3 regions of the Kosakonia sp. N21 genome follow, and region 2 is predicted to be linked to each of the others. Evidence: predicted binding sites of a transcription regulator. Region 2 holds the regulator's gene; each other region holds the start of a gene.

Region 1 (7,476 bases), on a different contig from region 2:
GTTTTGCCAGTTGATTAGCGTCTTCTGGCTATGGCATGAAAGCGAGGAGCAAATCCAGTTGCTGGTGCAAAGCGCCATGCATAACCACAACAATCACAAACAGGTTGAGCATGAAGTCCGTGAAGCGGTCGCCAGCCTGTTGGTGCCCAGTCTGCTGATTGTCGGCCTCGCGTTGCTGATCTGCATGCAGGCGGTCAAAAACATCACCAGCCCGTTATCAGAGCTCCAGCAGGAACTGAATAAACGCACCCCTGATAATCTGCAACCCATTACGCTCAATAACAGCGTCAGTGAAGTGGAAGCCGTGACCTCATCGATCAACGAGCTGGTGTCGCGTCTGACGCTGACGCTGGAACGGGAACGTCTGTTTACCGCCGATGTCGCTCACGAATTGCGCACCCCGCTGGCCGGGTTACGTCTGCATCTTGAGCTGATGGCAAAAACCAGCGGCATCACTGTCGATCCGCTGGTGCAGCGCCTTGACCAGATGACCGAGAACATTGCGCAACTCCTGCAACTGGCGCGGGTCGGGCAATCTTTTTCAGCGGGCAGTTATCAGCAGGTGATGCTGCTGGAAGACGTGGTGATGCCGATTCAAAGCGAACTGGAAACGATGCTTGCCGGGCGGCAACAGAAATTAGCGTTACCCGACAATGCGCAGACCATTCCGGTTTCCGGAGATGTGACGCTGTTGCGGGTACTGGTGAGAAACCTGGTGGAGAATGCGCACCGCTACAGTCCTGCCGGCTCAACTATCACTATCCACATCGAGCGCGCGGTAACGCCGGTTCTGGCCGTTGAGGATGAAGGTCCGGGAATAGACGAGAGTCGCAGCGGCGAGCTAAGCAAAGCTTTTGTGCGCATGGATAGCCGCTATGGCGGCACCGGGCTGGGCCTGAGCATCGTGTCACGCATTGCGCAACTGCACGATGCACAGTTCTTTTTGCACAACCGGAAAACACAGTCGGGCGTGCGGGCCTGGGTTAAGTTTCACCCGATAGCCCGCGGAGTATGATCAATACGTCAGCACCCACAGATGGCTGAAACCAATGATTAACGCCAGTGCAAACGCGACGGCGAAAAACTCACGAAGATTAATTTGTTGCATCACACTCTCCTCAGTAAAGCGGAGGTTAGTGTGTCAGCGCAGTATTAAGTCAACATTAAGGCGAGTCAGGCAGATCGCCTTAATGTGTGACGAAACGCAAATTATGACGCTGCAATAAACAAATCCCGCAGTTGATGTAACTGATCGCGCACTTTCGCCGCCTCCTCGAACTCGAGGTTTTGCGCGTGCTGCATCATCTGCCCTTCCAGCTCGTGAATTTTCTGCTGCAGCGCTTTCGGCGTCAGCGCCAGCTCAGCCGCTTCCACCTGGGCAGGCGTTCTGGATTTCCCACGCCCCTTCGCCCGGGTTTTCGCCAGCCCCTCGCCCATCGCCAGAATATCCACCACTTTCTTGTTCAGGCCCTGCGGCGTAATGCCGTGCTCTTCGTTGTAGTGCTGCTGTTTCTCGCGGCGGCGTTCGGTTTCACCTATCGCCTTCGCCATCGACGGCGTGATTTTATCGCCGTACAGAATCGCCTTACCGTTAATGTTACGCGCCGCACGTCCGATGGTCTGAATAAGCGAACGTTCAGAACGCAGGAAGCCCTCTTTGTCGGCATCCAGAATCGCCACCAGCGACACTTCCGGCATATCCAGCCCCTCACGCAGTAAGTTAATGCCCACCAGCACATCAAACTCACCCAGACGCAGGTCGCGGATAATCTCCATACGCTCGACGGTATCTATATCGGAGTGCAGATAGCGCACCTTCTCGCCATGTTCTTCAAGGTATTCGGTGAGGTCTTCCGCCATTCGTTTGGTCAGGGTCGTGACCAGCACGCGTTCGTTAATTGCCGAACGTTTACGAATTTCAGACAGTAAATCGTCAACCTGTGTCGCCACCGGGCGCACTTCAATTACCGGATCAAGCAGACCGGTTGGGCGCACCACCTGGTCAATCACTTCGTTGCCCGATTTTTCCAGTTCGTAGTTGCCCGGCGTCGCCGAGACATAGATAGACTGCGGCGCCAGCGCTTCAAACTCTTCGAACTTCAGCGGGCGGTTATCCAGCGCGGAAGGCAGGCGGAAGCCATACTCGACCAGCGTCTCTTTACGCGCCCGGTCACCACGGTACATACCGCCGATTTGCGGAATGGTAACGTGAGACTCATCGATAACCAGCAACCCGTCGGCCGGCAGGTAGTCGAACAACGTCGGCGGCGGTTCGCCCGGCCCGCGACCGGAGAGAAAGCGGGAGTAGTTTTCAATACCGGAGCAATAACCCAGTTCGTTCATCATCTCCAGATCGAACTGCGTGCGCTGGCTGAGTCGCTGCTCTTCCAGCAGCTTATTGTTCGCGAGTAGCGATTTGCGCCGCTCGGCGAGCTCCTCTTTAATCTCTTCCATCGCCTGCACGATGCGCTCACGCGGTGTCACGTAGTGCGTCTTCGGATAGATGGTGAAACGCTGCACCGTCGATTCCACATGCCCGGTAAGCGGGTCAAACAGCGACAGACGCTCAACCTCTTCGTCGAACAACTCCACGCGCAGAGCAAGATCGTCCGATTCTGCGGGGAAAATATCGATCACCTCGCCGCGAACGCGAAACGTACCGCGCTGGAAAGCCTGATCGTTACGGGTGTACTGCAACTCCGCCAGGCGGCGCAGAATCGAACGCTGATCGATAATCATCCCATTGGTCAAATGCAGCATCATTTTCAGGTACAGATCCGGATCGCCCAGACCGTAAATCGCCGAGACCGATGCCACCACAATCACATCGCGCCGCTCCAGCAACGCTTTGGTTGCCGACAAGCGCATCTGCTCGATATGTTCGTTAACCGAGGCGTCTTTTTCGATAAATGTGTCCGAGCTGGGAACATAGGCTTCCGGTTGATAGTAGTCGTAGTAGGAGACGAAATACTCCACGGCATTGTCCGGAAAAAACTCCTTCATCTCACCGTATAGCTGCGCGGCCAGCGTCTTGTTGGGCGCCAGCACCATGGTGGGACGCTGCAAATCGGCAATGACGTTGGCGACGGTGAACGTCTTTCCTGAACCGGTTACCCCGAGCAGCGTTTGGTGCGCAAGACCGTCTTCCAGGCCTTCCTTGAGACGACGGATAGCTTCAGGCTGGTCGCCGGAAGGGCGAAAAGCGGAATTCAGTTTGAACGGTTTACTCATGGATGGCTACCTGGTGAAGGAATGAGCGAGCAGGTAACCTATTTTACTCACCCTGGTTACTTTTGCCAACACATAATACTGGATGAAAAAACAGTAGCGAATGACGCAATTTGTTCTACCCGGGGTCATGGCACACGTTCGCTCCTGAAATTTCTTCGCCAGCAAGATAAAACACCAGACCTTTGCGGTTATCCCCAGAACTTTTTCTCTTTTAACAATTGTCAAGCCAGTCGGTGAAAGTTTTGTGGCGGCCAGTGACACTTTTCTTACAGGCATTGCTTTTACATAACCAGCTGATATAAAAAAGAAATCACAAAAAGCCGTGTTTCGCACCAATTCAGGCGAAAGCCGCGTCCCTTCTCGCTTGCCGTGCGTTTTCTAACTCTAATACACAAGGTTATCCACAGGAATAGTGGATAACTGCCGCCAGGCCGGATACCCCGCCCTCCGCCCAATTCCCATTTCGTCCCAGCCGGGGGGGATTAAAAAATTTTTATCACTTCTTTTTGATTATTATCAGCTAACGAAACGCGAGATCTGCATGAGATCCTTCTCACACTTCGTGGCTTTGCTGCACCACAATTCGTCACTACAAGCACTGGCAAAGTGCAGGATTTTTCCCTGCGATCTCCCTTCCCGGCATTTTAAATACCACTGAGATCGGTCGTATCCGAAAAAAAAGCCTTTTTCACGTTCTGGCAAGCCTTTTGCAATATCCCTGTGTCACCAGATCCGGAAGAAGGAGCGGACCATGTTGAGCTTACGTGCAGTGAACCAGTATTACGGTAACCAGCATACCTTATGGAATATCGATCTCGATTTAACCCCCGGCGTCTGCACGTCCGTCATCGGGCTGCCGGGGATGGGCAAAACCACGCTGATAAACTGCATTACCGGCTATTTGCCCGTTGAGAGCGGCAGCATGATCTGGCAGGAAGCGGGCGCACCGCCGCGCGACCTGCTGAATGTGCAGGCTGAACATCGCTGCGCGATGGGAATGGGCTATGTGCCGCAAGACCGGCGGATATTTTCGCAACTGACCGTCGAGGAAAATCTGCATATTGCCATGATGGCCGGAGGCGCAGCACGCAATGCGGTGAGCCAGGATATCTACGATCTCTTCCCGGAGCTATACACGCTGCGCAAGACCCGCGGCGCGGGGTTGTCGGAAGATAATCAACAGCAACTGGCGATGGCGCGAGCGCTGGTGACGCACCCGCGGTTATTAATCCTTGATGAGCCAACGCGCGGGCTGGGCCAGGCCTTTGTGCATAAACTGGGCAATCTGATCGTGCGGCTTAACCAGGACTTCGGCATCACTATTTTACTGGCCGAGCAACAGCTTGCCTTTATCCGCCGGGTTGCTGACCGCTTCTGTCTGCTTCACCGGGGACGTAGCGTTGCCGAAGGGGAAGTTAAGCAACTGGACGATCGGATGTTGTCGCACTGGATGACACCGGATTCAACACGCTGAGATCAAGATAATGACCCGTTCTCTCTTTTTCCGGCGCGTGGGCAAACCAGGGGATTTCGCCAATCAGCGGAGCCTGCATCACGCGCCGAAGCGTCGCCAGATATTCAGCATGGCGCTTACCCGGCTTCACCACATCATTCGCAATCCAGCCTGCCAGCCTTAACCCCGACTGTCGTATCGCCTGCGCAGTCAACATCGCATGATTGATACAGCCCAGTTTCACCCCCACCACAAGGATCACCGGCAATTGCTCCTGCACGACCCAGTCGGCAAAGGTCAGCGTCTCCGACAACGGCGTAAACCAACCGCCTGCGCCCTCCACCAGCAGCCATTCAGCCTGCCCTGATAGATTGCGTAACCCGGCGGACATCACCGCCGCCTCGATCGGCTCGCCCACATCTGCGCTGACAATATGCGGCGATGTTGGCTCGGCAAAGGTGTAGGGATTAACGCTGTGGTAATCCAGCGGCAGACTACTGTGCAACTGTAGCGCTAACGCATCGCTATTACGCAGCCCTTTCGCGGTCATTTCGCTGCCGGACGCCACCGGCTTGTAACCGGCACTGCGTAAACCGCGCAGATTCGCCGCCTGCAACAGCGCACAACTGGCTACCGTTTTCCCTACTTCCGTGTCTGTTCCGGTGACAAAATACCGTTCACTCACGCGTGATCACTCCCCAAAAAAGATGGTACGTCAGAGGACATTTCCCCTGCTGTTGCGGCCAGGCCAGTTGTAAACGTTGCAGTTTGCTGCGCGTCAGCCCCTGCTGCCTGCCCGCATGTAAATGTGTCGCGCCAATACCTTTTAACGAACGCAACGCCTGGGTGGCATCTTCAAAACAGAGGGTGATGCGCTCCACGCCGCTGCGCAACCGCCAGCCCTGCAATGCCTGGTGGATAGCGGGTAAAGGCAAAAAACGGTTTGCGTGTGGATGGTGATCAACCGCGCGCCACGCCAGATTCAGCTCTGGCAATGAATCCTCCACCAGCGTGGTAAATGCAATGTGTCCGCCTGGGCGCGTGACGCGGTGCAGTTCGCCAATCGCCTGGCGCAAATCCTCACACCACTGCACCGCCAGGTTGCTCCACGCCAGCGAAAAAGAGGCATCCTCAAAGGGCAATGCTTCGATATCCCCGGTCACATAACGCTGTGCACTGTGCAGGCGACGGGCTTCATCCAGCATCGTCGGTGAGAGATCCAGCGCGGTGACCTCGCTGCCCTGCCCGCGCCAGTAACGGCTCATACTGCCGGGTCCACAGCCGGCATCCAACACATGCAATGGCGAGGTGTTATTCAGTTGCGCAAGCAGCACATCCGCACTCAAACGTTGCAGCTCGTCGTGCTGGCAATAGCTCTGCGCCGCCCGGCCAAAAGCGGCGGCGATAGCCTGTTTATTCACTGCCATCCAGCGCCTCCAGCAAGCGTTCGATATCTTCAGCCTGATGCGCCGCCGTCAGGGTTAAACGCAGGCGCGCCGTGCCCGGCGGCACTGTGGGTGGGCGAATAGCCGTCACCCAACACCCGCGCTGCCGCAAACGCTCAGCCAGGCGCAATGCACGGGCGTTTTCGCCGACGATCAGCGGCTGAATCGCGCTCTGCGAATCGGTCACGTCCATGCCAAGCTGCGCTGCGCCGTGGCGAAAGCGGGCGATCAGCGCGGCCAGGTGTTGCCGACGATGATTCCCTTCCGGGCTGCGGATCACCTGCAATGCGGCACTCAGCGCCATCGCCTGGGCAGGCGGCATCGAGGTGCTGTAAATAAGATGGCGGGCAAATTGCAGCAAATAATCAGCAACGCTATCGCTACAGAGCACGGCCGCGCCGCTCACGCCAAACCCTTTACCGAAAGTGACGATCAGGATCTCCGGCGTAATGCCATGCACATGGCAACTGCCTCTACCCTGCTCGCCGACCACGCCCGTTCCGTGTGCATCATCCACCATCAGCCACGCGTGGGCGTGCCGGGCAGCAGCGGCAAGGGTACGAAGCGGTGCGCTGTCGCCATCCATACTGAAAATGCCTTCGGTGACCACCAGTTGTTGCCCGGCAATGGGTTTTGCCAGCAACGCCGCCAGGTGATCGGCATCGTTATGGGCAAAGCGTCGGAGCTGCGCCGGGCTGTGGCTGGCGGCTTCCAGCAACGAGGCGTGGCTCAGTTTGTCAGCGACAATACGATCGTCTTTGCCGGTCAGCGCCGCAATCACCGCCTGGTTGGCGGAAAAACCGGAGATAAACAGCAGCGCACGCGCGTAGCCGAGCCAGTCCGCCAGTTCGCTTTCCAGCGCCTGATGCGCCACGGTATGACCGCTGACATGGCCTGAACCGCCACTGCCGACGCCATAGCGTTCGGCCCCCTGCTGCCAGGCATGAACCACCAAGGGATGCTGGCTTAAACCCAGGTAATCGTTGCTGGAAAAGTTACAAAAGCGCCGTTCACCCACCGTCAGCCAGCGCCCAGCCCCCTGGGCAACGGGATGTCGCGTGCGCAGGGCATCTGCCGCGCGGCGTTCAGCCAGCGCGACATCGATGCGTTGTTGCCAGGTCATACGGCAGCCGCGTTGTAATACTGGTCGGTATCCGCATGCAGAAGCTGCGCTTCAAGCTGCTGCTGTTGTTCGTTATCGCCGCTGCGCACTTCGGTTTGCTGCGGGTTCATCCCCAGTTTGCGGAACAGTTGCAAATCTTTGTCCTCTTCCGGGTTTGGCGTGGTCAGCAATTTGCAGCCGTAGAACACGGAGTTCGCCCCAGCCATAAAACACATCGCCTGGGT
Region 2 (7,476 bases):
TATCGCGCTCTGCCTGTCCGCAGGGCTACTGGTTGCGGCTCCCGCTGTGAGCCTGGCTGCCGTCAATATCGTGCCGCAGGATGTCTCTGCCGCACCGTCCATCCCTGCTTCTGCGCTGCAACAGTTGCACTGGATGCCTGTTTCGCCTTCGCAAACCCTTTCCAGCGATGTGAGCGCTGCCGGGCAGACGCTGAACGTTGCGGGAATTTCCGGGCCGGTAATGGCCTATAGCGTTCCGGCGAACATTGGTGAACTGAACATCACGCTCACCAGCAAAGTCAGCAATGAGAGCGTGTATGCGCCGAACGTGCTGGTGCTTGATCAGAACTTCACGCCCGCGGCATTTTTCCCGTCCCACTTCTTTACTTACCAGGAGCCGGGAGTGATGTCTGATAATCGTTTAGAAGGCACGATGAAGCTCACTCCTGCGCTGGGTCAGCAAAAGCTTTATCTGCTGGTGTTTACGACCCAAAAAGATCTCCAGCAAACCACGCAAATGGTTGATCCGGCCAAAGCGTATGCAAAAGGTAATGGTAACGCGGTGCCTGATATTCCTGATCCGATTGCTCGCCATGGCGTAACCGGTTCGCTGGCGGTGAAAGCCAGCACCTCGTCATCGTCCAGCATCCTGGTCGGCCCGCTGTTTGGTTCCTCCGGCCCTGGCCCGGTCACCGTGGGAAATACGGCGGCGCCAGCCTATAGCGCCCAACCCGCACCCGCCGCCGCGCCGGTTGCCGCACCTGCGCCCGCAGTGAAAAGCGAACCGATGCTCAACGATACGGAGAGCTATTTTAACCAGGCCATCAAACAAGCTGTTGCGAAAGGTGATGTTGATAAGGCATTGAAATTATTGGATGAAGCAGAACGCCTCGGGTCGAAAACCGCCCGTTCCACTTTTATCGGCAGTGTAAAAGGCAAGGGGTAAAAGTCTCCCCACAATGCTGATATTTGCAGCAACTGGTGCGTCGCCTGACGCACCCTTTTTCCGGCGCAGCGGTGCGCTGTTGCACACCTGTTGCGCTGATGAAAACCGAATGAACTTTCCCCGCCCGTAACGCCTGTTCTGCGATACAATAATCCTACGTTATGTACCGGAGAGTAAGGCATGTCTCACCCCGCGCTTACGCAATTGCGTGCGCTGCGCTATTTAGACGCGATTCCTGCGCTTGAACCGCAACTGCTGGACTGGCTGTTGCTGGAAGATTCCATGACGAAACGTTTTGAGCAGCAGGGCAAAACGGTCAGCGTGACGCTGATTCGGGAAGATTTTGTCACCGCAGACGAGATAGCGCAGGAGCACGGCCTGTTGCCGGAGGAGCCACGTTACTGGCTGCGCGAAATCATTCTCTGCGCGGATGGCGAACCCTGGCTTGCCGGGCGCACTGTGGTGCCGGAGTCCACCCTGAGTGGTCCGGAGCTGGCGCTGCAAAAGTTGGGAAAAACGCCGCTTGGGCGTTATCTTTTTACCTCTTCTACGCTTACGCGTGACTTTATTGAAATTGGTCGTCATGAGCAGCTATGGGGACGCCGTTCCCGCCTGCGCCTGGGGGGAAAACCGCTGATGCTGACCGAACTGTTTTTGCCTGCGTCGCCGTTGTACTAAGAGGAATCGAAAATGGAGTGGAGTCTCACGCAGAATAAGCTGTTGGCCTTTCACCGGCTGATGCGTACGGACAAACCGATTGGTGCGTTGCTGCTGCTGTGGCCGACGCTGTGGGCGTTATGGGTGGCGACGCCGGGAGTGCCGCCGCTCTGGATTTTACTGGTCTTTGTGGCGGGCGTCTGGCTGATGCGCGCCGCCGGATGCGTGGTGAACGATTACGCGGATCGTAAGTTTGACGGCCATGTTAAGCGCACCGCGAACCGTCCGTTGCCCAGTGGCGCCGTGACGGAGAATGAAGCGCGGACCCTGTTCGTGGTGCTGGTGTTGTTAGCGTTTGCGCTGGTGCTGACGCTCAACATGATGACCATCCTGCTGTCGGTGGCTGCACTGGCGCTGGCATGGGTCTATCCATTTATGAAGCGCTACACGCATCTGCCGCAGGTGGTGCTGGGCGCGGCGTTTGGCTGGTCGATTCCGATGGCGTTTGCCGCGGTCAGCGAGTCAGTGCCGCTGAGCTGCTGGATCATGTTTCTTGCCAATATTTTGTGGGCTGTGGCTTACGACACACAGTACGCAATGGTCGACAGGGACGATGATGTCAAAATTGGTATCAAATCGACAGCAATCCTGTTTGGCCGTTTCGACAGGTTGATTATTGGTATCTTGCAGGTTGCGGTGATGGCGCTGATGGCGTTCATTGGCTGGCTGAGCGGGTTAGGCTGGGTCTATTACGCGACGGTGCTGATAGCGGGTGGGCTGTTTGTCTACCAGCAAGTGCTGATTGCGGGCCGTGAACGCGACGCCTGTTTTAAAGCCTTTATGAACAATAACTACGTGGGTCTGGTGCTGTTTTTAGGGCTGGCGTTCAGTTACCTGCATTGATGTTTCTCATCCCTCTCCCTGTCGGGAGAGGGTTATCTTACTTTCACGCTTCTGCTTGCGTTGCGCTCTCAATCGTTAAACGCACATCCGATGTAATCAGCTCCGCCAGCATCTGGTACACGCTCAATGTCTGCGCGGGTTCCGCATCGCCAGTGTCGCTGATATAGCCTTCGTCACGCAGCGTCAGCACCAGCGTACTGAAGACCGCCTTATCGAAGAACTCCGGTGCGTTGATACCGTGCAGCACCGACAGACGTTGCGCCAGCGTACGGCTCTCTTTTTCCAGCGTACTGCGGTTCATCGACGGGTTCGCACTCAGCAGCCAGAAGGTGATGGCATAACGTTGCAGCGTTTCGCGCGCACCTGCGGCGAGCAGTTGCAACGTGCGCGAGTGCGCCGGGTTAATGCTCACACGATCGTCTTTCAGCGTCAGCAGCCCCTGGCGCAGCAGCTCCTGGGTCAGGTTTTCCAGCACCTGCGCCAGCTCTGCTTTCTCCCAACGCAGGAACAGCTCCGCTTTCAGCATCGGGTAGAGCAACTCGACATGACGCAGAATTTCACGTTGGGAAATGGCGCGATGCTGGGTCACGATAGCCGCCAGCAATGACGGCAGCATCAGCATATGCGCAATGTTGTTGCGGTAATAGGTCATCAACACGGCCTGCTCGCGCGGCAGAATGATGATATCGCCGATAGTATCTTTCTCGACTTCAAACTTGTTCATCTGCAACGCGTGATCGATAAGCTCACTGGCGCTGGCGGACGGCGTGGTTGAATCCGGCGAATAGGGCACATTGCGCATGAGCTCAAGGTAGCAACTCAATTGCTCGGTTAACTGCTCACGCGTCAGAGAGCGCTGACGCGATGCCAACAGCGCCGTACAGCACAGGTTCATGGCGTTAGCCGCACCCGCGTTGTTAATTCGCACCATCAGATCGGCGGCAATGCCGTTCACCGTCGGCGTTAACCATGCCGGACGGATGGCTTCAATCGGATCGATCGACTCGCGCCACTCCGGTACATGGTGGTTCAGGTAGTTCATCAGCGGGATGGGCTCGCCGAAATTCACATACCCCTGGCCCAGATTGCGCAGCTTGCTCAGGCCTCGCACCATCTGCAACAGACTCTCTTTCTCTTTCGTCGCCCCGCGCAGCTCTTTGGCGTAAGTGCCCACTTCCATCACGTGCTCATAACCGATGTAAATCGGCACCAGCGTGATCGGACGCGTACCGCCGCGCAGCATTGCCTGGATGGTCATCGACAGCGTACCGGTTTTCGGATCCAACAAACGCCCGGTGCGGGAACGGCCGCCCTCGACAAAATATTCGACGGAATAACCGCGGCTGAACAGCTCGCCCAGATATTCACGAAACACAGTGGAATAGAGCTTATTGCCTTTAAAAGTACGGCGAATAAAGAACGCGCCCAGACGGCGGAAAATCGGCCCGGCGGGCCAGAAATTCAGGTTAATGCCTGCGGCGATATGTGGCGGCACCAGCCCCTGGTGATACAGTACGTACGACAGCAGCAGGTAGTCCATATGGCTGCGGTGGCAGGGCACATAGACAATCTCGTGACCATCATGGGCCAACTGGCGCACGCGCTCGGCGTTGTGCACATTAATGCCCTGATAGAGACGGTTCCAGGTGAAGCCAAGGATGCGGTCGGTCAAGCGGATCATCTCGTACGAGAAGTTCGCTGCAATCTCTTCCATCAGCGCAATGGCGTTTTGCTGCGCCTTATCGTGGGAGATTTTTTTGCTGCGCGCCTCATCTTCGACAGCTCTGGCAATCGCTTTGGATGAGAGCAGCTTATTAAACAGATCCTGGCGCGCAGGCAGGCGCGGGCCAACTGCGGCAAGGCGCTGACGGGCGAAGTGCATACGCGCGACGCGCGCCAGTTTCTGCGCGATGATTTTGTCTGTGCCGTGTTCTGTCGCCATGCGACGCAATGAAACCGGCGGCGAAAAACGCACGAAGCTGTCGCGGCCAAGCCAGGAAACAGCGAAGAATTTCTGAATGCCGTTGAGCATGCGTAAAGGCGGGTTGACTTCGCCCTTCTCACGCCCGGGGGAGCGACCAAACATCACCGATACCGGCACCATTTGCACATCCAAATCCGGATGACTGCGGTGGAGATCCAGGTAATCATGGAACAGTTTGATGGATTCTTCTTTTGGCGTGTAATAGGTAAATACACGCGGCCCGCCGTGGATAAACACGTAACGCGGTAGCAGTGCGCCGTCGATTTCCAGCGGTTCCAGTGGGTCTGGCAGCTCATGCGCCAGACACTGAGCGCGCAGCGTCATCAAGTCTGCCTTGGAGTTGTAAGGCAGCACATACATGATGGGACGTGAGGTATCGAGACCCAGTTCCTGTGCAGGTTCTGCGGGGATCGATTTACTTTTTACCAGCACGCTTAATGGTAAATTCAGTAATTTGTAGTAAATTCGTGGCCAGCCGGACATAAAGGATGTAAAGCCTCTGGTTAATAGTGCCATTGCGCCGCAAGAATATCAGAAAGCGCGCATAATTTCTGTTGTACCTCTGCATGCTTACATAGACATTGATGCTCATTAGATAAAAAGGTTCTTTTTCATGGCCAATAATACCACTGGATTAACCCGGATCATTAAAGCGGCGGGCTATTCCTGGAAAGGCGTTCGCGCCGCATGGATAAATGAAGCGGCGTTTCGCCAGGAGGCCGTCGCGGTCGTGCTGGCCATTATTATTGCCTGCTGGCTTGATGTGGAGCCCATCACGCGCGTGCTGCTGATTGGTTCGGTTTCGCTGGTCATGATCGTTGAAATCCTCAACAGCGCAATTGAAGCCGTGGTGGATCGGATTGGCGCGGAATTTCATGAGCTTTCCGGGCGAGCGAAGGATATGGGGTCGGCAGCGGTGCTGATGTCTATCCTGCTGGCGCTGTTTACCTGGATCTCATTGCTCTGGTCGCATTTTCGATAACGATTCCAGAATTCGATAACGCCCTGGTTTTTTGCTTAAATTTGGTTCCAAAATCACCTTTAACTGTATATACTCACAGCATAACTGTATATACACCCAGGGGGCGGAATGAAAGCATTAACGGCCAGGCAGCAAGAGGTGTTCGATCTTATCCGCGATCGCATCTCCCAAACAGGTATGCCGCCGACGCGTGCGGAAATCGCGCAACAATTGGGGTTCCGTTCCCCAAATGCGGCTGAAGAACACCTCAAAGCGCTGGCGCGCAAAGGGGTTATCGAAATCGTATCCGGCGCATCCCGCGGTCTTCGCTTGCTGCTCGAAGAAGAAGACGATCTCGGGCTGCCGCTGATCGGTCGTGTCGCCGCCGGTGAGCCGCTGCTGGCGCAGCAGCATATCGAAGGGCATTACCAGGTCGATCCTGCGCTCTTCAAACCGCATGCGGATTTCCTGCTGCGCGTTAGCGGGATGTCGATGAAAGACATCGGCATTATGGACGGCGACCTGCTCGCGGTGCATAAAACGCAGGACGTGCGCAACGGCCAGGTGGTTGTGGCGCGTATTGAAGACGAAGTTACCGTTAAACGTCTGAAAAAACAGGGCAACACCGTTGAACTGTTACCGGAAAACAATGAGTTTTCCCCGATTGTTGTTGATCTGCGCGATCAAAACTTCACCATTGAAGGGCTGGCGGTAGGTGTCATTCGCAATGGCGAGTGGCTGTAACGCCTCCCTTATTCGCTGCGGCGCTGTTTTACGCTCCGCAGCGTTAATCCCTTTCCCCGATCGATTCTGACACTGCTATGCCGCTGCTGACTGCATCCGACAAAGCGCTGTGGCGACTTGCCCTGCCAATGATCTTCTCCAATATCACTGTCCCGTTGCTGGGACTGGTGGATACGGCTGTGGTCGGGCATCTGGATAGTGCGGTCTATCTGGGCGGTGTGGCCATCGGCGCGACCGCGACCAGCTTCCTGTTTATGCTGCTGCTGTTCCTGCGGATGAGCACCACCGGGCTGACGGCCCAGGCATACGGCGCGAAAAATGCGCACGCGCTGGCCCGGGCGTTGGTACAGCCACTGCTGCTGGCGCTGGGTGCGGGTGTGCTGATTACACTGTTGCGCGCGCCGCTTATCGATCTGGCGTTGCACATTACTGGCGGCAGCGCTGCGGTGTTGGAGCAGGCGCGGCGCTTTCTTGATATCCGCTGGCTAAGCGCTCCCGCATCGCTCGGCAACCTGGTGCTGCTGGGTTGGCTGCTGGGTGTGCAGTATGCCCGCGCACCGGTGATCCTGCTGGTAGTGGGTAACGTTCTCAATATTGTGCTTGATGTCTGGCTGGTGATGGGGCTGGGCATGAATGTCCAGGGGGCAGCACTGGCAACGGTGGTGGCGGAGTACGCGACCTTTGTGCTCGGTCTGCTGATGGCGCGACGTGTGCTGGTTATGCGCGGTATCACCTTCCCGGTGCTGAAGACGGCCTGGCGCGGTGGACTTGGGCGCTTGCTGGCGCTTAATCGGGACATCATGCTGCGCTCGTTATTGCTACAGCTCTGCTTTGGTTCGATAACCGTGTTCGGCGCGCGTCTTGGCGGCGAAACCGTGGCGGCGAATGCGGTGCTGATGATGTTTCTGACGTTCACTGCCTACGCGCTGGACGGGTTCGCTTATGCAGTGGAAGCCCATTCCGGGCACGCTTATGGCGCGCGTGACGACACTCAGCTTAAGCTCATCTGGCACGCGGCGTGCCGCCAGGCAGGTCTGGTGGCGCTGGTGTTCTCGGCGGTATATGCGCTGGCCGGGGAGTCAATTATCGCGCTGCTCACCTCGCTGCCAGCCCTGCAAAACATGGCCGGGCACTATCTTATCTGGCAAGTGATCCTGCCGGTGGTGGGCGTGTGGTGTTATTTGCTGGATGGCATGTTTGTGGGTGCGACGCGCGGTGCGGAAATGCGTAACAGCATGGCGGTTGCTGCGTGCGGGTTTGCCCTGACGCTGTTGACGGTGCCCACGCTGGGCAACCATGGTC
Region 3 (7,476 bases), on a different contig from region 2:
GTCGTGGCGGACAGTTCATCCGCCACCAGAATAAAGCGTTCCGGCCAGCTATTCGGCCCGGAAATGGAGTCATCAAGATGGAACAGCAGGCGCTGCCCCAGGGTGCGTAAATCCCCCGAACGCTCTTTCAGGTAGCCGTCAGTAAGCGCGGCAAACTGCTCAGCGAAACGTTCAATCACCGTTTTCACGGCCCACTCCGCCACCACACCCCGGTCGACTTCCTCAAACAGCTCGCGGCGCAAACGCGCATCGGAAAGCAAATGCGAATAGAGGTCGAAAATCGCCGCCGTTTCTTTCTGCGCACCGGCGGAGAAACGTTTGCTATAACGGCGGAACTCGTTCGCGGCCTCTTCAAGCGCAGCGGTCAGCCTTTCCCTTTCGAGGGTGGTGTCCAGCGTGGAGGCCTGATAGACCTGCTCCATCAACGGCAGCGTTTCATCCACCCACCCTTCGGCGATTGCCACACCCGGGGAGGCCGGAAGCGCGCGAATACGCGTCTGGCGATATTGGCCAAACAGCGCGTTTAATTGTGACTGGGAGAGAATCGCCGCCATCTGCGTGGCGAGCGTCACCAGAAAGGACTCTTCACTTTCATCGTACTGGCGCAGCTCACGCTGCTGAACCACCAGCACGCCAAGCAACTGACGACGCTGAATAATAGGCACGCCAAGAAACGCGCGAAAACGCTCCTCTTTCACGGCGGGAATATATTTAAAGCTGGGGTGTTTTTGCGCATCGGCAAGGTTGATAGGTTCCGCCAGCCTGCCGACCAGACCAACAATCCCTTGATCGAATGCGAGTGTGACAGTACGACCACGCGGTTTTTTCAAACCGCGCGTCGCCATCAGGTAAAAACAACGTCTGTCGTGATCTGCGAGATAGACCGAGCACACTTCGGTTTCCATCGCCAGGCAAACGTCGGTAACCAGTATTTCCAGCGCTTCGTTAAGGCGCGGCGCGCTGGCGACTTTCTCAACTATTTCTCGCAGTCGGGTGAGCATGATGTGGGTGGCTTAACCTCGTTTACGTCGCCAGGCAGGCGCATTCTGCGGCTTAGGAGGCGTTTCCTGAAGCAGCATGACCGCGCTTGCGAATTCTTTCATCACCCGCCGGTAGACATCGCGTTTAAACGACACTACCTGACGAACAGGATACCAATAGCTTACCCACCGCCAGCCATCAAATTCAGGCGTACTACTGGCTTGCATATTGATGTCGGTATCGTTACCGACCAATTGCAGGAGAAACCACTTTTGTTTCTGGCCGATACACACCGGCTTTGTGTCCCAACGCACCAAACGTTTCGGTAACTTGTAACGCAACCAGTTACGGGTAGAAGCAAGGATACGAACATCTTTACGACTTAAGCCCACTTCCTCGAACAGTTCCCGGTACATTGCCTGTTCCGGGGATTCTCCAGGGTTGATCCCCCCCTGGGGGAACTGCCATGAATGCTGTCCAAAGCGCCTGGCCCACATCACCTGGCCCTGTCGGTTACAGATTACGATTCCCACATTTGGGCGGTAGCCATCGTCATCAATCACCGGACTACCTCAAAATAAATCTGAATGAAGCGATTGTTTCACACTCGTGGATAACGGTAAACCACTCTATTACAGGGATACGGACGGATAACAATTGAATAACTCACAGTTATCGTCAGAGTTATAAACAGCGCCCGCCTCCGCCAACGGGTTTTATTCACCTTTTCTGTGGATAGAGTTGTGAAGAAGTGTGGAATTACCCAGGGAAAACCCGGAACAGTCTGAATAACTCATGATTGGCCGATAAAAATAAAATTCATTAATTCATCGAGTTAAATGGCTTATCAACCTTTTTTTCGGGCATAGTGTGATGATCATCACTCTTCGGATCCCGTCGCTGATGAAAGATCGAACAGAGCCGTTTTTATCCACAGATTATGCCAATAAGTTAGGCACATTTTGTGCAGAAATTCGATTTTCGTCGCACGTCAAGGCTGTAAATCGAAACAGTAGTGGGGCTTTTCCCCAGTTATCCCACTTTTCTGTGGATAACAGGGTGTAAGATCCTGTTTATTGTCAGTGACCAGATTTGGAAAACCGATCGCACTGTTGCGCAACGCTCAGTTGATAAAAATAAATTACCTTATAAATCATCGCATTGCTCAGCCGACACGGAAAAAGGTAAACTGCACGGATGCGGTGCAAAACTGCCGTCTGTTTTTTAACCAAAAGGTTTTTAGCATGTCTGCGTTATCTCCACTGACAACTCCTCCGGAAACAGAAGCTCAACTGCTGGCTCAGGCGCAGCGCCTGGCAGGCTACTCACTGGGAGAACTGGCGGCAAAGGCAGGGTTGCCGGTTCCCCGCGATCTCAAGCGTGATAAAGGGTGGACGGGCGTGTTGCTCGAGCTGTGGTTAGGCGCAAGCGCAGGTAGCAAACCAGAACAGGACTTTGCAGCGTTGGGCGTCGAGTTGAAAACGATCCCTGTGGACAGTCAGGGACGCCCGCTGGAAACGACGTTTGTTTGCGTCGCGCCGTTGACCGGCAACAGCGGCGTGGTGTGGGAAACCAGCCACGTGCGCCATAAACTCAAGCGCGTCTTATGGATCCCCATCGAAGGATCGCGGGAGATTCCGGTGGCAGAGCGCCGGGTTGGATCGCCGCTGCTCTGGAGCCCGAACGAAGAGGAAGAGCAGCAGTTACGTCTCGACTGGGAAGAGTTAATGGATCTGATCGTGTTGGGGAAAGTTACCCGCATTACCGCACGTCACGGCGAAGTGATGCAGTTACGCCCGAAGGCGGCCAACAGCAAAGCACTCACCGAAGCAATCGGCGAGCATGGCGAACGGATCCTCACTTTGCCCCGCGGTTTTTATCTGAAAAAGAACTTCACCAGCGCCCTGCTGGCTCGCCATTTTTTATTATCCGGATATTAAATTTTTGCCACAGCAACGCTCGCGCTTATAATTAGCGCTTCTTTTTTTTGGCAGGACTTTGCTTAAATGTTATTTGCATGGATAACCGACCCCAACGCCTGGCTGGCGCTCGGAACACTGACGCTTCTGGAGATCGTTCTCGGGATCGACAATATTATTTTCCTCTCTCTGGTGGTCGCCAAACTTCCCACTGCGCAACGTAATCACGCACGTCGTCTTGGACTTGCTGCGGCAATGATCATGCGCCTGTTACTGCTGGCGTCCATCGCCTGGGTGACCAGGCTGACGCACCCACTGTTCAGCGTGTTTGATCACAGCGTTTCCGCCCGCGATTTGATTCTGTTTCTCGGCGGCTTGTTCCTGATCTGGAAAGCAAGCAAAGAGATCCACGAATCGATCGAAGGGGAAGAAGAAGGGCTGAAGACCAATGTGCACTCTTTCCTTGGCGCTATCGTGCAAATCATGCTGCTGGATATCATTTTCAGCCTTGATTCCGTGATTACCGCCGTGGGCCTGTCGGATCATCTGTTTATCATGATGGCCGCCGTGGTGATTGCCGTTGGTGTGATGATGTTTGCCGCGCGGCCGATTGGCGAATTTGTTGATCGCCATCCATCGGTCAAAATGCTGGCATTGTCGTTTCTGATCCTTGTCGGCTTTACGCTGATTCTGGAAAGCGTCGCTATTCATGTGCCAAAAGGCTACATCTACTTTGCGATGTTCTTCTCCATCGCCGTTGAGACGCTCAACCTGATGCGTAACAAGAAAAATCCGCTGTAATGATCACGCTTCCTCTTCGGAGGAAGCGTTTTCGCCGTTCCTCTTTCCTAAACATATATTTTCAGATAATCCCGCTTTTTCATCGCCAGATCGCGCGTTATTACTAGACTTGTGTATGACAGGCCGTGAGAGGGGCAGGATGATGAAAAAATGGGCAGTACTGATTTCCGCAGTGGGACTGGCTTTTGCTGTTTCCGGATGCAGCAGCGATTATGTCATGGCGACAAAAGACGGCAGGATGATCCTGACGCAAGGTAAACCGGAAATTGATGATGAAACCGGGCTGGTCAGCTATCACGATCAGCAAGGCAATAAAATGCAGATTAACCGTGATGACATATCCCAGATTATCGAACGCTAAGAAATCCCTATAAAGGTCAGTAACCTGCTGGCCTTTTTTTGAATTTCCGCTTTCCCTTTCTCTTCCCCTCTGCCATGGTTATATTCCTTTGTCAGGAGCTCTGACGTTGTTTGATTGAGGAAGCCGGCTATGCACTATCACCGTATCCCCCACAGTTCGCTTGAAATCAGCACCCTGGGGCTGGGCACAATGACGTTTGGTGAACAAAACAGCGAAGCCGACGCCCACGCACAGCTCGACTATGCCGTCAGCCAGGGCATTAACCTGATTGATGTCGCAGAGATGTACCCTGTACCGCCACGCCCGGAAACACAAGGGCTGACTGAAACCTACGTCGGCAACTGGCTGGCGAAACGCGGCAGCCGCGAAAAACTGGTGATCGCCTCTAAAGTCAGCGGCCCGAGCCGCAACAATGACAGCGGCATCCGCCCCAATCAGGCGCTGGATCGCAAAAACATCCGCAGCGCGCTGGATGCGAGTTTAAAGCGTCTGCAAACCGATTATCTCGACCTGTACCAGGTGCACTGGCCGCAGCGCGCCACTAACTGCTTCGGCAAACTGGGTTATAGCTGGGTAGAGAGTGCACCGGTCGTCACGCTGCTGGAAACGCTGGAAGCGCTGACCGAGTTTCAACGTGCCGGGAAAATCCGTTATATCGGCGTTTCTAACGAGACCGCATTTGGCGTAATGCGCTATCTCCACCTGGCGGAAAAACATGAACTGCCGCGCATTGTGACCATTCAGAACCCGTATAGCCTGCTAAACCGCAGCTATGAAGTGGGGCTGGCGGAGGTGAGCCAGTATGAAGGCGTTGAGCTGCTGGCTTACTCCTGCCTGGCCTTTGGCACCCTGACCGGCAAATACCTCAACGGCGCGAAACCCGCAGGCGCGCGCAATACGCTGTTCAGCCGCTTCACGCGTTACAGTGGGGAGCAGGCGCAAAAAGCCGTTGCGGCCTATGTGGATATTGCCAAACGGCATAACCTCGATCCGGCGCAAATGGCGCTGGCTTTCGTGCGCCGTCAGCCCTTCGTCGCCAGCACCCTGCTGGGCGCAACGACGATGGAACAACTGAAGACCAATGTGGAGAGCCTGCACCTGGATCTCAGCGAAGAGGTGCTGGCTGAAATCGAAGCGGTGCACCAGGTGTATACCTACCCCGCTCCGTAACCGGCTACCGGCGGCGCTGCCAGATCCACAGCGCCGCAATCGCCAACGCAAACAGCGTCCCAAACCCAACGCCCACGCCGACCACCGGCGCACCTGCTTTTACCGCCAGCGAATAGAACCCCAGCATCAGCAACATCGCCATATTTTCGCCGAGGTTTTGCACCGCGATGGCATTGCCCGCGCCCACAGACGCTTTACCGATAGCCTGCAACAATGCATTTAAAGGTACGACGAAGAAGCCGCCCAGCGCGCCGATCAGCAGCAAAACGCCATACGCCGGGAGTAATGCATGTTGTAACGAAAACAGCGTCACCGCCACGCCAATCAGGATCCCGGCAGGCATACAACGGGCAACGGTTTCCAGCGTCACCAGTTTTGCCGCCAGGCCCGCTCCCGCCACAATGCCCACGGCCACCATCGCATTAAGATAGGTTGGCGTGGCGTTATCGGTAATGCCCAGCGCCACCGGCACCCACAGCACCAGTAAAAAACGCAACGTCACGCCCGCGCCCCAGAACAGGCTGGTACCCACCAGTGAAAAACGGGTCTCGCCGTTGCGCCACAGGCTTTTGCAGGCGCTAAAAAAGCTGTGAGTCATCGGCGTAAAGCGCCAGGATTGCCCCGGTCGCGCGGCGGGAAGTTTCGGGATCATCAGGTTGGCCACCACGGCCGCACCATACACCAGGGCGCATACGCCCAACGCCGCCAGTACATGCCAGTCGGCCAGAACGCCGCCTGCCACCGAACCCAGCAGGATCGCTGCAATAGTGGAAGACTCCATCAGGCCGTTGGCTTTCACCAGCTTATCACCCGTCGTAATTTCGCCCAGAATGCCGTATTTCGCCGGGGAGTAGGCCGCTGCGCCAATCCCCACCAGCAGATACCCCACAAACGGGTTCACACCGATACAGATACTCGCCGCACCCAACAGTTTTAACCCGTTGGCCACCATCATCACCCGCCCTTTGGCATAGCTGTCGGCGACCTGACCAACAAAGGGAGCGAAAAGAATGTAAGCGCCCACAAACACCATCTGCAATACCGGCTGGCTCCAGTCAGGGTAAAACTCCGCTTTCAGCAGCGCTAAGGTGGCGAATAACAGCGCGTTATCGCCAAACGCCGAGAGAAACTGAGCGGCAATCACCGCCATCATTCCCCGGGACCACAGTGAAGTGTTAGTGCTTACTGACTCACGCATGCGTGGATTCATCCTCTTCAACCATACCTTTCAGGGTGACGAAATCGGGTTTGCCGCTACCAAGCAGCGGGAGTTGCTTCAGGAAACGAATATCGCGCGGCACGGCCAGTTCCGGGATGCCATGCGCACGCGCCTGCTGGAGCAGTTTGTCGCGCGTCAGCGCATCATCGGTGGTAAACATCACCAGCGCCTCGCCTTTGCTGGCATCGCTTTTGATTACCGTGGCATGCAGTTTGTCAGGCGAGGTCATCAGCGCCAGCTGTTCCACCGTCTCCAGCGACACCATCTCGCCAGCGATTTTGGCAAAGCGTTTTGCGCGCCCCTGAATCTGAACAAAGCCTTGCTCATCAAAACGCACAATATCGCCCGTGTCATACCAGCCTGGCTCCAGCTCACCGTGGATATTCTCCGCGGCGGGCGTTTCCAGCACGCCGGGGTTTTCTACCCGCAGGTAGCCGGTCATCACATTAGGCCCTTTAAGTTGCAGACGACCGCCCTCTTCAATGCCCGGCACCGCCAGCAAACGGGCATCCATCCCCGGCAGGATCCGCCCGACGGTGCCCGGTTTGGCGGCCATCGGCACATTGATCGACACCACCGGCGCGCACTCCGTTACGCCATACCCTTCAAGAATGCGCAAACCGAACTTGTCCTGCCAGATCTGACGAGTGCTGTCCTGCAACTTCTCCGCACCAGCCACCACATAGCGCAGGCGGTAAAAATCATACGGATTGGCAAAACGGGCGTAATTCCCGAGGAACGTCGAGGTGCCGAACAGCACCGTACAGTTCCGGTCATACACCAGCTCCGGCACAATGCGATAGTGCAGCGGGCTGGGGTAGAGAAACACCTGCGCGCCAGTCAGCAGTGGGGTCAACAACCCAACCGTCAGGCCAAAGGAGTGGAACAGCGGCAACGCCGACATAAAGCGGTCATTGGCGGTAAAGTCGGCGATGGTCTTAATCTGCTCGACATTCGCAAGCAGGCTTTTGTGGCTATGTACCACGCCTTTAGGATGGCCTTCAGAACCGGAGGTAAAGAGGATC

Evidence for each region. The regulator LexA, encoded in region 2, represses DNA repair genes until DNA is damaged. The targets are predictions, from matches to a motif close to TNCTGTATGTACATACAGNA.
Region 1: uvrB (excinuclease ABC subunit UvrB) is a predicted target of LexA. The motif match lies at 3,308-3,327, and genes of this name have one in related genera.
Region 3: mutH (DNA mismatch repair endonuclease MutH) is a predicted target of LexA. The motif match lies at 1,977-1,996, and genes of this name have one in related genera.

Annotation. Positions count from the first base shown of each region.
Region 1 is NZ_JBOBHR010000002.1:54,109-61,584, forward strand. Features, by position in the region: gene pmrB (two-component system sensor histidine kinase PmrB) at 1-1,015, shown strand, start outside; gene uvrB (excinuclease ABC subunit UvrB) at 1,210-3,231, opposite strand; gene ACQ3G7_RS04025 (ABC transporter ATP-binding protein) at 3,983-4,705, shown strand; gene bioD (dethiobiotin synthase) at 4,647-5,369, opposite strand; gene bioC (malonyl-ACP O-methyltransferase BioC) at 5,362-6,111, opposite strand; gene bioF (8-amino-7-oxononanoate synthase) at 6,098-7,252, opposite strand; gene bioB (biotin synthase BioB) at 7,249-7,476, opposite strand, start outside.
Region 2 is NZ_JBOBHR010000003.1:40,314-47,789, forward strand. Features, by position in the region: gene malM (maltose operon protein MalM) at 1-925, shown strand, start outside; gene ubiC (chorismate lyase) at 1,106-1,603, shown strand; gene ubiA (4-hydroxybenzoate octaprenyltransferase) at 1,616-2,485, shown strand; gene plsB (glycerol-3-phosphate 1-O-acyltransferase PlsB) at 2,529-4,952, opposite strand; gene ACQ3G7_RS07330 (diacylglycerol kinase) at 5,083-5,451, shown strand; gene lexA (transcriptional repressor LexA) at 5,560-6,174, shown strand; gene dinF (MATE family efflux transporter DinF) at 6,252-7,476, shown strand, end outside.
Region 3 is NZ_JBOBHR010000006.1:89,189-96,664, reverse strand. Features, by position in the region: gene ptsP (phosphoenolpyruvate--protein phosphotransferase) at 1-1,001, opposite strand, end outside; gene rppH (RNA pyrophosphohydrolase) at 1,014-1,544, opposite strand; gene mutH (DNA mismatch repair endonuclease MutH) at 2,226-2,921, shown strand; gene ACQ3G7_RS15665 (TerC family protein) at 2,988-3,701, shown strand; gene ACQ3G7_RS15660 (YgdI/YgdR family lipoprotein) at 3,844-4,062, shown strand; gene ACQ3G7_RS15655 (NADP(H)-dependent aldo-keto reductase) at 4,192-5,232, shown strand; gene lplT (lysophospholipid transporter LplT) at 5,237-6,430, opposite strand; gene aas (bifunctional acyl-ACP--phospholipid O-acyltransferase/long-chain-fatty-acid--ACP ligase) at 6,423-7,476, opposite strand, start outside.